Regions from separate parts of the Streptomyces sp. NPDC102258 genome, predicted to be linked through region 1. Evidence: riboswitches for the same ligand, from Rfam matches in the RefSeq annotation. Region 1 holds a riboswitch; the other holds the start of a gene.

Region 1 (5,411 bases):
TCTTCGCGCCCTCCAGGGTGCGGACCTGGCGCTCCTTGAAGTCCTCCGAGGCGGCGACCTTGAAGGACACGGCCTTGGCGGCGATCACGTGCTCCAGCGGGCCGCCCTGCTGGCCCGGGAAGACCGCGGAGTTGATCTTCTTGGCCAGCTCCTGCGTCGACAGGATGACACCGCCGCGCGGACCGCCGAGGGTCTTGTGCGTGGTGGTGGTGACGACGTGGGCGTGCGGCACCGGGTTCGGGTGCAGACCGGCGGCCACCAGGCCGGCGAAGTGCGCCATGTCCACCATCAGGTACGCGCCGACCTCGTCCGCGATGCGGCGGAAGGCGGCGAAGTCCAGCTGGCGCGGGTACGCGGACCAGCCGGCGACGATCAGCTGCGGCTTGGACTCCTTGGCGAGGCGCTCGACCTCGGCCATGTCGACCTCGCCGGTCTCGTCGACGTGGTACGGGACCACGTTGTAGAGCTTGCCGGAGAAGTTGATCTTCATGCCGTGGGTCAGGTGACCGCCGTGGGCCAGGTTCAGGCCCATGATCGTGTCGCCCGGCTTCAGCAGCGCGAACATCGCGGCGGCGTTGGCCTGCGCACCGGAGTGCGGCTGGACGTTCGCGGCCTCGGCGCCGAACAGCGCCTTGACGCGGTCGATCGCGATCTGCTCGACCACGTCGACGTGCTCGCAGCCGCCGTAGTAACGGCGGCCCGGGTAGCCCTCGGCGTACTTGTTGGTCAGGACCGAGCCCTGGGCCTCCATGACGGCGACCGGAGCGAAGTTCTCCGACGCGATCATTTCCAGGGTGGACTGCTGGCGCACGAGCTCGGCGTCGACGGCGGCGGCGACGTCCGGGTCGAGCTCGTGGAGAGGAGTGTTCAGTACGGACATCAGGAGTCCCCGGGGATCAGTTGTCGGAGTGGGTGAACGCGGCGTAGTCGTCGGCGGAGAGCAGGTCGCCCGGCTCCTCCGAGACGCGCACCTTGAACAGCCAGCCGCCCTCGAACGGAGCGGAGTTCACCAGCGAGGGGTCGTCCACGACGTCCTGGTTGGCCTCGACGACCTCACCGGAGACGGGGGAGTACAGGTCGCTGACGGACTTGGTCGACTCCAGCTCACCACAGGTCTCGCCCGCGGTCACCGTGTCGCCGACCTCGGGGAGCTGGGCGTAGACGACGTCACCGAGCGCGTTGGCCGCGAACTCCGTGATGCCGACCGTCGCGACGCCGTCCACGGCGGCCGACAGCCACTCGTGCTCCTTGCTGAAACGCAGCTGCTGGGGGTTGCTCATGACCTGATTCTCCTGGATGCGGGGGAGTGGATGTGAACAGTGGTCTCGCCTGCCGAGACGGGCGCCGGGGCGCCGGAACACCGCCGCACGGCCGGGCGCACGGCGGTGGTGACTACTTCTGCCGCTTGTAGAACGGCAGCGCCACGACCTCGTACGCCTCATGCGTACCGCGAATGTCCACGCCGACGCCGGAGGTGCCGGGCGCGGCGTGCGCCGCGTCCACGTACGCCATGGCGATCGGCCTGCCCAGCGTCGGGGACGGGGCGCCCGAGGTGACCTCGCCGATGACCTCGCCGCCGGCGACGACCGGGAAACCGGCGCGCGGGACGCGGCGGCCCTCGGCGATCAGGCCGACCAGCTTGCGCGGCGGGTTCGTCGCGGCGCGCTCGGCGGCGGCCTCCAGCGCGGCGCGGCCGACGAAGTCGCCCTCCTTCTCGAACTTCACGACCCGGCCCAGCCCCGCGTCGAAGGGCGTGAGCGAGGTGGTCAGCTCGTGTCCGTACAGCGGCATGCCCGCCTCCAGGCGCAGCGTGTCGCGGCAGGACAGGCCGGCCGGGACCAGGCCGACGCCCTCGCCGGCCTTCGTCAGCGCCTGCCACAGCTCCACGGCGTGCTCGGGGGCGACGAACAGCTCGAAGCCGTCCTCGCCGGTGTAGCCGGTGCGCGCGATCAGCGCGGGCACGCCCGCGACGGTGCCCGGCAGGCCCGCGTAGTACTTCAGGCCGTCCAGGTCGGCGTCGGTCAGCGACTTCAGGATGCCGGGGGACTCGGGGCCCTGGACGGCGATGAGCGCGTACGCGTCGCGGTCGTCGCGGACCTCGGCGTCGAAGCCGGCGGCCCGCTCGGTCAGCGCGTCCAGCACGACCTGGGCGTTCGAGGCGTTGGCGACGACCATGAACTCGCTCTCGCCCAGGCGGTAGACGATCAGGTCGTCCAGGATCCCGCCGTCCTCCTGGCAGATGTGCGTGTAGCGGGCGCGGCCGACGCCGACGGTGGAGATGTTGCCGACCAGCGCGTAGTCCAGGACCTTGACGGCCTCGGGGCCGGTCAGGGTGATCTCGCCCATGTGGGACAGGTCGAAGAGACCGGCCCTGGTGCGCACGGCGTTGTGCTCGTCGCGCTCACTGGCGTAGCGCAGCGGCATGTCCCAGCCCGCGAAGTCGGTCATGGTCGCACCGAGCGAGCGGTGCAGCGCGTCGAGCGCGGTCAGGCGGGGGGCAGTGCTCATGGGTGTGGCTCCCGGGTCCCAGGGCATGACATGACGAGGACGATCCTCCCCATCTGTCATCGGAACCTGAGAGGTTCGCCGAGAGTTCCCCGTGTGAAGGACGGGACGCCCTGGGCTTGCACCTTGGGTGGAGCGCGCGGCGGCCGTCGGGGACGGACATCTCGCGGCTCGCTTTTCAGATCTGCCTCATCCACGCGGTACGGGGCCTGAGAGATTCAAGGGAGGTACTTGCTCCTTCGGCGCCCGGGCACGGCCTCACGGCGTGCCGGGACTCTCCCGCGCGGATTCAAGCGGCCGGTATGCAGTTGGTGTCCAGATGGCGCACATCATTGCACGGCCCGCTCGGGCGCGGGCAGTGGGGCCCTGAAGAACGGACGGACCGGAACCGGGACCCCGGGATTACCGTCTCTTTACACTCGGCGGGCATCGGTGTCCCGGCGGTCCGGCATCGGGGGGAGACGATCACTGTGCGGAGATTCGGAGTGCTGACGACGACGGGAACCGTGAGCGGGGTCCCGGCCCAGCGCAGCCCCCGGCCGCGTACGGCGGCCCCGGTGCGCGACCTGCGCGGCGGCCCGGCGTGCGGGCCGCGGCGGCTCGGGTTCCGCGACGGGGACATCGTGGTGGTGTCCGGCCTGCCCGGCGGCGGCAAGAGCACCCTGATCAAGCGCGCCGCGCAGGACGGCGTCGACTCCCAGGACGTCCGCGAACGCTGGGAGCGGCGGATGCCGGCGGCCCTGCCGTACGCCGTGTACCGGCCGCTGGTGCGGGCCGCGCACTACTGGGGGCTCTGGCGGCGGCTGCGCTCCGGGGCCTCCGTCGTCGTCCACGATTGCGGCACCCAGGTGTGGGTGCGCGGCCTGCTCGCCGCCGCCGCCCGCCGCCGGGGCCGCTCGCTGCACCTGCTGCTGCTGGACACCAGCGCCGAGGAGGCCCTGTCCGGGCAGGCCGCGCGGGGCCGGCGGGTCTCCGCGTACGCCTTCGCCCGGCACCGGGGCGCGGTGGGCCGGCTGCTGCGCGACGCCGAGGCGGGCCGGCTCCCGGCCGGCTGCGCCTCCGCCGTGCTCCTCGACCGCCGCTCGGCCGCCGCCGTGAGCCGGATCGCCTTCCACCCCTGACGGACGGCCGCCGAGGGGGCGGTAGCCTCGGGGCGACATCGGGGCGGAGCCTTACGGAGAGCAGGGGTACATGCAGGGCAGCGGCTGGCCGGCGAACGAGTTGGAACAGGTCCTCGGGGCGGCCCTCGGCGCACCGGACGCCGGGCCGCGCATCCTGGAGGTGCTCGGCCGCAGCCAGGTCTGGGTCCCGCTGCCGCAGGGCGGCGGCCCCGGGCACGCCGCCCTCGACCTGCCCACGATGCTGATCGGCGAAGCGGCCTACGTCCCCGTCTACAGCTCCGAGGCCCAGTTCCGCTTCTGCGCCGGACCCGCCATGGACTTCGCGGTCGCCCCCGCCGTCGAGTTCGCCCGCGGCCTGCCCCCGCAGCTCGGCATCGCCGTGAACCCCGAGGGCGCCGTCGGCGTCCCGCTGCCCCCGGCAGCCGTCGCGGAGCTGTGCCGGGCCGGACGGACCCCGCTCGACGGGCCCGCCACCGGCGGCCGGGTCCGGCTCTACGAGCCCGACTGGCAGGAGGACCCCGTCGACTTCCTCGCCGCCGCCGCCGAGGAGTTCCGCGCCACCGCAGTGGTCGCCGCCGCGCACCGCTGCCTGGCCAGCGTCGAGGCCGGGCCGCCGCAGCTGTACGTCGGTGTCCGCCTGGTGGGATGGGATCCCGCCGCCCGGGAGGCCCCGCTGGCGGCGCTCGGCCGGGCGCTGGCCCGCGTACCGGCGCCCTGGCCCGTCCAGTTGATCCTGCTCGACGCGGCCGAGGACCCGGTCACGGACTGGATTCGTGAGCGCGTACGCCCCTTCTACCTTCCCTAGCGCCGCTTAAGCTGGTCGGTACGGGTGGACGACGGGCGGAAGAGGGGTACCGGGTGAGTGCGTCAGGCACGGCCGCGGCCGGGCAGGTCGAGCACATGCTGCGCCAGGTGACTCCCGGGCGCTACGAGGGGTACGAGTCGTTCCTGCACTCCCTCGCCGAGGGGCGGCTGTGGATGCTGCTGTGGCAGGGGCAGGCCGGCTCGCCGGACGCCCAGTACGGCGGCATGGAGGTCGAGGGCCTCGGCTACGCGCCCTGCGTGACCTCGCCGCAGGAGCTGGCCGCCAGCGGCTGGAACCGCGGCTACGAGGTGGTCACCGGCCGGGACATCGCCCGCGCCCTGTACCCCGACCGCTGGGGCCTGTGGGTCAATCCGCACGCCCCCGGCGGCGGCCTCGGCGTGCCGTGGGCCGACCTGCGCCGCGTCGCCACCGGCCTGGACCGGATGCCCGCGGGCCCGCTGCGGCTGTCGGAGCCGGCCCTGGAGCTCCCGCAGTTCTACGGGCTGCTCACCCAGCACGCCCACCGCACCCCGGCCGTGCGCGCGCTGCGCCGCGCCTGGGTGCAGCCCGCGCTGGGGTCGGCGTACCTCGCGGTCGGGCTGGACCTGTACGACGCCTCGGCGCCCGCGCTGGAATCCGTACGGGAGATGATGCGGCAGTCGGTCGGCGCGGTGCCCGAGGGGGTGCCGGTGTGCACGGTGGCGCTGGCGGACGAGCACGATCCGGTCGCGATGTGGCTGCGGGCGCGGACCCGCCCGTTCTACGACCGCGAGGGTCAGGCCGCGGCCTACTAGGGACGCGTGAGCGGAAGGCCGTCGGGAACCCCGTTCCCGGCGGCCTTCCGCTTGTCCGGGTATCGCCCGTGATGGGTGTCCAATAGGCGTGCTCCTCTTGTGAGTTGCGCGCCATGTCCGTTTGCGTACCGAACAGACGGTGTTGCTCCGCTGAGCCGTGAGCGGAGTCCGGATAACGGGAACTCG
Region 2 (5,411 bases), on a different contig from region 1:
CAGGGCGTGTTCGGGATCGCCGTGGGCGTGGTGTGGCGGGACGTGGAGAACGCCCTGTCGCAGCTGCACGGGGAGCGCGTGGACACCGGGGAGACCCTGGTGGGCCACAACCCCGCCGACGAGCTGGCCGCGCGCCGCAACCGGGCCGTCTGACCGGCGCGCGGGCGCACGTCACCGCGTTGTCAGTGGCGTAGGGCAGCATCGGTGCGGTGAGAGCCGCCCCGACCATCATGCACCTGGACATGGACGCCTTCTACGCCTCGGTCGAGCAGGCGTCGAAGCCCAGCCTGCGGGGCAAGGCCGTCATCGTCGGGGGCCTCGGGCCGCGCGGGGTGGTGGCCACCGCCTCGTACGAGGCCCGGCGCTTCGGGGTGCATTCGGCGATGCCGACCGCCCAGGCCCGCCGGCTCTGCCCGAACGGCGCCTATCTGATCCCCCGCTTCAGCCTCTACCGGGAGGTCAGCGAGACCGTCATGGGCCTGCTGCGGGAGCTGTCGCCGCTGGTGGAGCCGCTCAGCCTGGACGAGGCCTTCGTGGATCTGGAGGCGGGGGGCACGGCCTTCGACGCGGCGAGCGCCCGCGCGGCGGGGGAGCGGCTGCGGGCGGACATCACGGCCGCGACGGGGCTGAGCGGATCGGTGGGGCTGGCCGGGTCGAAGATGCTGGCCAAGGTCGCCTCGGAGGAGGCCAAGCCGGACGGGCTGCTGCTGATCGAACCCGGCACCGAACGGGAACTCCTCGCGCCGATGTCGGTACGGACGCTGCCCGGGGTGGGGCCGGCCACCGGGGAGCACCTGCGGCGGGCCGGGATCACCACCGTCGGGGAGCTGGCCGAGGCGGGCGAGGACGAGCTGGTGCGGATGGTGGGGCGGGCCCACGGGGTCGGCCTGTACCGGATGGCGCTCGGGCTGGACGACCGGCCGGTGGTCGCCGAGCGGGACGCGAAGTCGGTGTCCGTGGAGGACACCTTCGACGTGGACCTGCACGACCGGGTCCGGATCCGCGGGGAGGTGCAGCGGCTCGCCGACCGGTGCGTGGGGCGGCTGCGCGCCTCCGGGCACTCGGGGCGGACCATCGTCCTGAAGGTGCGCCGCTACGACTTCTCCACGCTGACCCGGTCCGAGACCCTGCGGGGGCCGACCGACGACCCCTCGGTGGTGCGGGAGGCCGCGGCGCGGCTGCTGGAGGGCGTGGACACCACCGGCGGGGTCCGGCTGCTGGGCGTCGGCGTGACGGGGCTCGCTGACTACACCCAGGAGGACCTGTTCGCCCAGGCGCTCGGCGCCGAGGCCGGCGCGGGCGGGGAGGCCGGGGAGGGTGTGCCGGAGGGGGCCGCCGCGCCGGACGAGGCGGTTGGGGCCGGCGGGGCCGAGGGGGGCGCCGGGGGTCCGGAGGCTCTTGCGGCGCCGGGGGAGCCAGGGGCGGACGCCGCTCCCGTACGGCACTGGGCCGCGGGGAGCGACGTACGGCACGCGGTGTACGGGCCCGGCTGGGTGCAGGGCAGCGGGGTCGGACGGGTCACCGTACGGTTCGAGGGGCCGGGCACGCCGCCCGGGCGGGTGCGTACCTTCCGGCTGGACGACCCCGAACTGGAGGCCTCCGACCCGCTGCCCCTGGTGGGGCGGCCGGCGGAGACGGCTTAGGGCCGCTTCTCCGGCGGCGGGTGGTGGAACTCCGAGGGGAGGGTGACGTCCAGGCCGTAGTGGTGGTAGAGCTGCAGCTCCTGTTCGGGGGAGAGGTGGCGACCGACGCCGAAATCGGGGGCGTCCTTGATGAGGGAGCGTTCGAAGGGCACCCGCAGGGTGTCGTCCACCACCTCGCTGGGCTCCAGGGGGACGAAGGCGTCCCGGCCGAAGAGGCCGGTGCGGACGGCGGCCCACTCCGGTACGCCCGTGGCGTCGTCGAGGTACACCTCGTCCACGGTGCCGATCTTGGCGCCGTTGCGGTCGAACGCCTTGCGGCCGATCAGGCTGCGCGGATCGATGTCGGTCTGCACGGTCCCTCCGTACGGTCGCAGTGGTGGAACTCATCCGTAACCACTACAAAAGTGCATAAAGGCAGAGGGGGCCACTTGAGGGAGCCGCGAGATCCCCGCTGGTAGGCTGGGTGACGGCTGTTGACCCTGTGCGGGAGAGTCCTCCGAATGAGCTCGACGGAGGCGCCGAAGGAGCAAATCCTCCCCGGAATCTCTCAGGCATACGTACCGCACGTGGTGAGGCCACTCTGGAAAGCAGGGGCGGGTACCGGGCACGCAGTACCGGTTCCTCTCCTCACCGACGGTGAAAACCGGATCTCAAGGGCGATCCCCGCGAGGCCCGGTGAAGCTCTCAGGTTGAGATGACAGAGGGGGAGGCCGTCCGGGTGCCCGCGCCGTGGTGCCCCTCGCAGGTCATACGACCAGGAGGCCTCCGTCATGACCGCCAACCGCATTCCGCTCTCCCAGCTGGAGCGAGGCATCCCCTTCGAGCAGCGTCACATCGGCCCCGACGCCGAGGCGCAGGCCAAGATGCTCGCCCATGTGGGCTACGGCTCCCTTGACGAGCTCACCGCCGCCGCGGTACCGGATGTGATCAAGACCGCCGAGGCGCTGAACCTGCCCGAGGCGCGCACCGAGGCCGAGGTGCTGGCCGAGCTGCGGTCGCTCGCGGACCGCAACCAGGTGCTGTCGCCGATGATCGGCCTGGGCTACTACGGCACCTTCACGCCGCCAGTGATCCTGCGCAACGTCATGGAGAACCCGGCCTGGTACACGGCGTACACCCCGTACCAGCCGGAGATCTCGCAGGGCCGCCTGGAGGCGCTGCTCAACTTCCAGACCGTCGTCGCCGACCTGACCGGCCTGCCGACCTCCGGTGCCTCCCTGCTGGACGAGGGCACCGCCGCCGCCGAGGCCATGTCCCTGGCCCGGCGCGTGGGCAAGGTCAAGGGCGGTGTCTTCCTGATCGACGCCGACGCGCTGCCGCAGACCATCGCCGTGATCGAGACCCGCGCCGAGCCGATCGGCGTCGAGGTCGTCGTCGCCGACCTGTCCGGGGGCATCCCGGCCGAGATCGCCGAGCGCGGCGTCTTCGGCGTGCTCCTGCAGTACCCGGGCGCCTCCGGTGCCGTGCGCGCGATCAAGCCCGTCATCGACCAGGCCCACGGGCTCGGCGCCATCGTCACCGTCTGCGCCGACCTGCTCGCGCTGACCCTGCTCACCTCCCCGGGCGAGCTCGGCGCCGACATCGCGGTCGGCACCACGCAGCGCTTCGGCGTCCCGATGGGCTTCGGCGGCCCGCACGCCGGCTACATGGCCGTCCAGCAGCAGCACGCCCGCTCGCTGCCCGGCCGCCTCGTCGGCGTCTCCGTGGACGCGGACGGCAACAAGGCGTACCGCCTGGCCCTGCAGACCCGCGAGCAGCACATCCGCCGCGAGAAGGCCACCAGCAACATCTGTACCGCGCAGGTGCTGCTCGCCGTCATGGCCGGCATGTACGCCGTCTACCACGGTCCGGACGGGCTGCGCACGATCGCCCGCCGCACCCACCGCTACGCCGCCCTCCTCGCCGCGGGCCTGACGGCCGGCGGGGTCGAGCTGGTGCACGGCTCCTTCTTCGACACGGTCACCGCCCGGGTGCCCGGCAGGGCCGCCGAGGTCGCCGCCGCCGCCCGCGCGAACGGCGTCAACCTCTTCCAGGTGGACGCCGACCACGTCTCCGTCGCCTGTGACGAGACCACCCTGCGCGCCGACGTCGACGCCGTCTGGGCCGCCTTCGGCGTCAGCGCCGACATCGAGGCCCTGGACGAGGTCACCGCCGACACGCTGCCCGAGGGCCTGCTGCGCTCGGACGCGTACCTGACCCACCCGGTCTTCCACCAGCACCGCTCCGAGACCGCGATGCTCCGCTACCTGCGCAAGCTCTCGGACAAGGACTACGCGCTGGACCGCGGCATGATCCCGCTGGGCTCCTGCACCATGAAGCTCAACGCGACCACCGAGATGGAGCCGGTGACCTGGCCGGAGTTCGGCCAGCTGCACCCGTTCGCCCCGGTGGAGCAGGCGGAGGGCTACCTCACGCTCATCACCGAGCTGGAGGAACGTCTCTGCGAAGTCACCGGATACGACAAGGTCTCGATCCAGCCGAACGCCGGCTCCCAGGGTGAGCTGGCCGGCCTGCTGGCCGTCCGCGCCTACCACCGGGCGAACGGCGACGAGCAGCGCACCATCTGCCTCATCCCGTCCTCCGCGCACGGCACCAACGCGGCCAGCGCCGTGATGGCCGGCATGAAGGTCGTCGTCGTCAAGACCGCCGACGACGGCGAGGTCGACGCGGACGACCTGCGGGCCAAGATCGAGCAGTACCGCGAGCAGCTCGCCGTGCTCATGATCACGTACCCGTCCACGCACGGTGTGTTCGAGGAGCACGTCGCCGACATCTGCGCCCAGGTGCACGAGGCCGGCGGCCAGGTCTACGTCGACGGTGCCAACCTGAACGCGCTGGTGGGCCTCGCCAAGCCGGGTCACTTCGGCGGCGACGTCTCGCACCTGAACCTGCACAAGACCTTCTGCATCCCGCACGGCGGCGGTGGCCCGGGCGTCGGCCCGGTCGGTGTCCGGGCGCACCTGGCCCCGTACCTGCCGAACCACCCGCTCCAGCCGACCGCCGGGCCGGAGACGGGCGTCGGCCCGATCTCGGCCGCCCCCTGGGGTTCGGCCGGCATCCTGCCGATCTCCTGGTCGTACGTCCGCCTGATGGGCGGCGAGGGCCTCAAGCGCGCCACCCAGGTGGCGGTGCTCGGCGCCAACTACATCGCCAAGCGCCTGGAGCCGCACTACCCGGTGCTCTACACCGGTCCGGGCAACCTGGTGGCGCACGAGTGCATCATCGACCTGCGCCCGCTGACGAAGTCGACCGGCGTGAGCGTCGACGACATTGCCAAGCGTCTGATCGACTACGGCTTCCACGCGCCGACGATGTCCTTCCCGGTGGCCGGCACGCTGATGATCGAGCCGACGGAGTCCGAGGACCTCGCCGAGATCGACCGTTTCTGCGACGCGATGATCGCCATCCGGGCCGAGATCGAGCGGGTCGCGGGCGGCGAGTGGCCGGTCGGGGACAACCCGCTGGCGAACGCCCCGCACACCGCGGCGGCGCTGGGCGGCGAGTGGAACCACCCGTACAGCCGGGACGAGGCCGTCTTCCCGGCCGGTGTCACGGCCGCCGAGAAGTACTGGCCGCCGGTGCGCCGGATCGACGGTGCCTTCGGCGACCGGAACCTGGTCTGCTCCTGCCCGCCGCTGGACGAGTACGACAACTGATCCCCTGACGGGATGAAGGGGCCGGTTCCGGAGCGCACGCTCCGGAACCGGCCCCTTCGTTCGTGGTCGCTCGTTTCGCTCGCGTGCGCCGGTGTTCTTCTTGCGCCGGTGT

The links. Region 1 has a riboswitch for glycine ahead of gcvT (glycine cleavage system aminomethyltransferase GcvT). Riboswitches for the same ligand answer to the same signal wherever they lie in the genome.
Region 2: linked by a shared signal. The riboswitch ahead of gcvP (aminomethyl-transferring glycine dehydrogenase) and the one ahead of gcvT (glycine cleavage system aminomethyltransferase GcvT) in region 1 are both predicted to bind glycine.

The regions. Positions count from the first base shown of each region.
Region 1 is NZ_JBVJLO010000004.1:70,819-76,229, reverse strand. Features, by position in the region: gene glyA (serine hydroxymethyltransferase) at 1-880, opposite strand, end outside; gene gcvH (glycine cleavage system protein GcvH) at 897-1,280, opposite strand; gene gcvT (glycine cleavage system aminomethyltransferase GcvT) at 1,393-2,508, opposite strand; glycine riboswitch at 2,694-2,797, opposite strand; gene ACZ6ZT_RS08295 (AAA family ATPase) at 2,994-3,626, shown strand; gene ACZ6ZT_RS08290 (enhanced serine sensitivity protein SseB) at 3,697-4,431, shown strand; gene ACZ6ZT_RS08285 (enhanced serine sensitivity protein SseB C-terminal domain-containing protein) at 4,485-5,225, shown strand.
Region 2 is NZ_JBVJLO010000002.1:8,622-14,032, forward strand. Features, by position in the region: gene ACZ6ZT_RS03210 (MerR family transcriptional regulator) at 1-153, shown strand, start outside; gene ACZ6ZT_RS03215 (DNA polymerase IV) at 210-1,643, shown strand; gene ACZ6ZT_RS03220 (PRC-barrel domain-containing protein) at 1,640-1,996, opposite strand; glycine riboswitch at 2,118-2,216, shown strand; gene gcvP (aminomethyl-transferring glycine dehydrogenase) at 2,414-5,299, shown strand.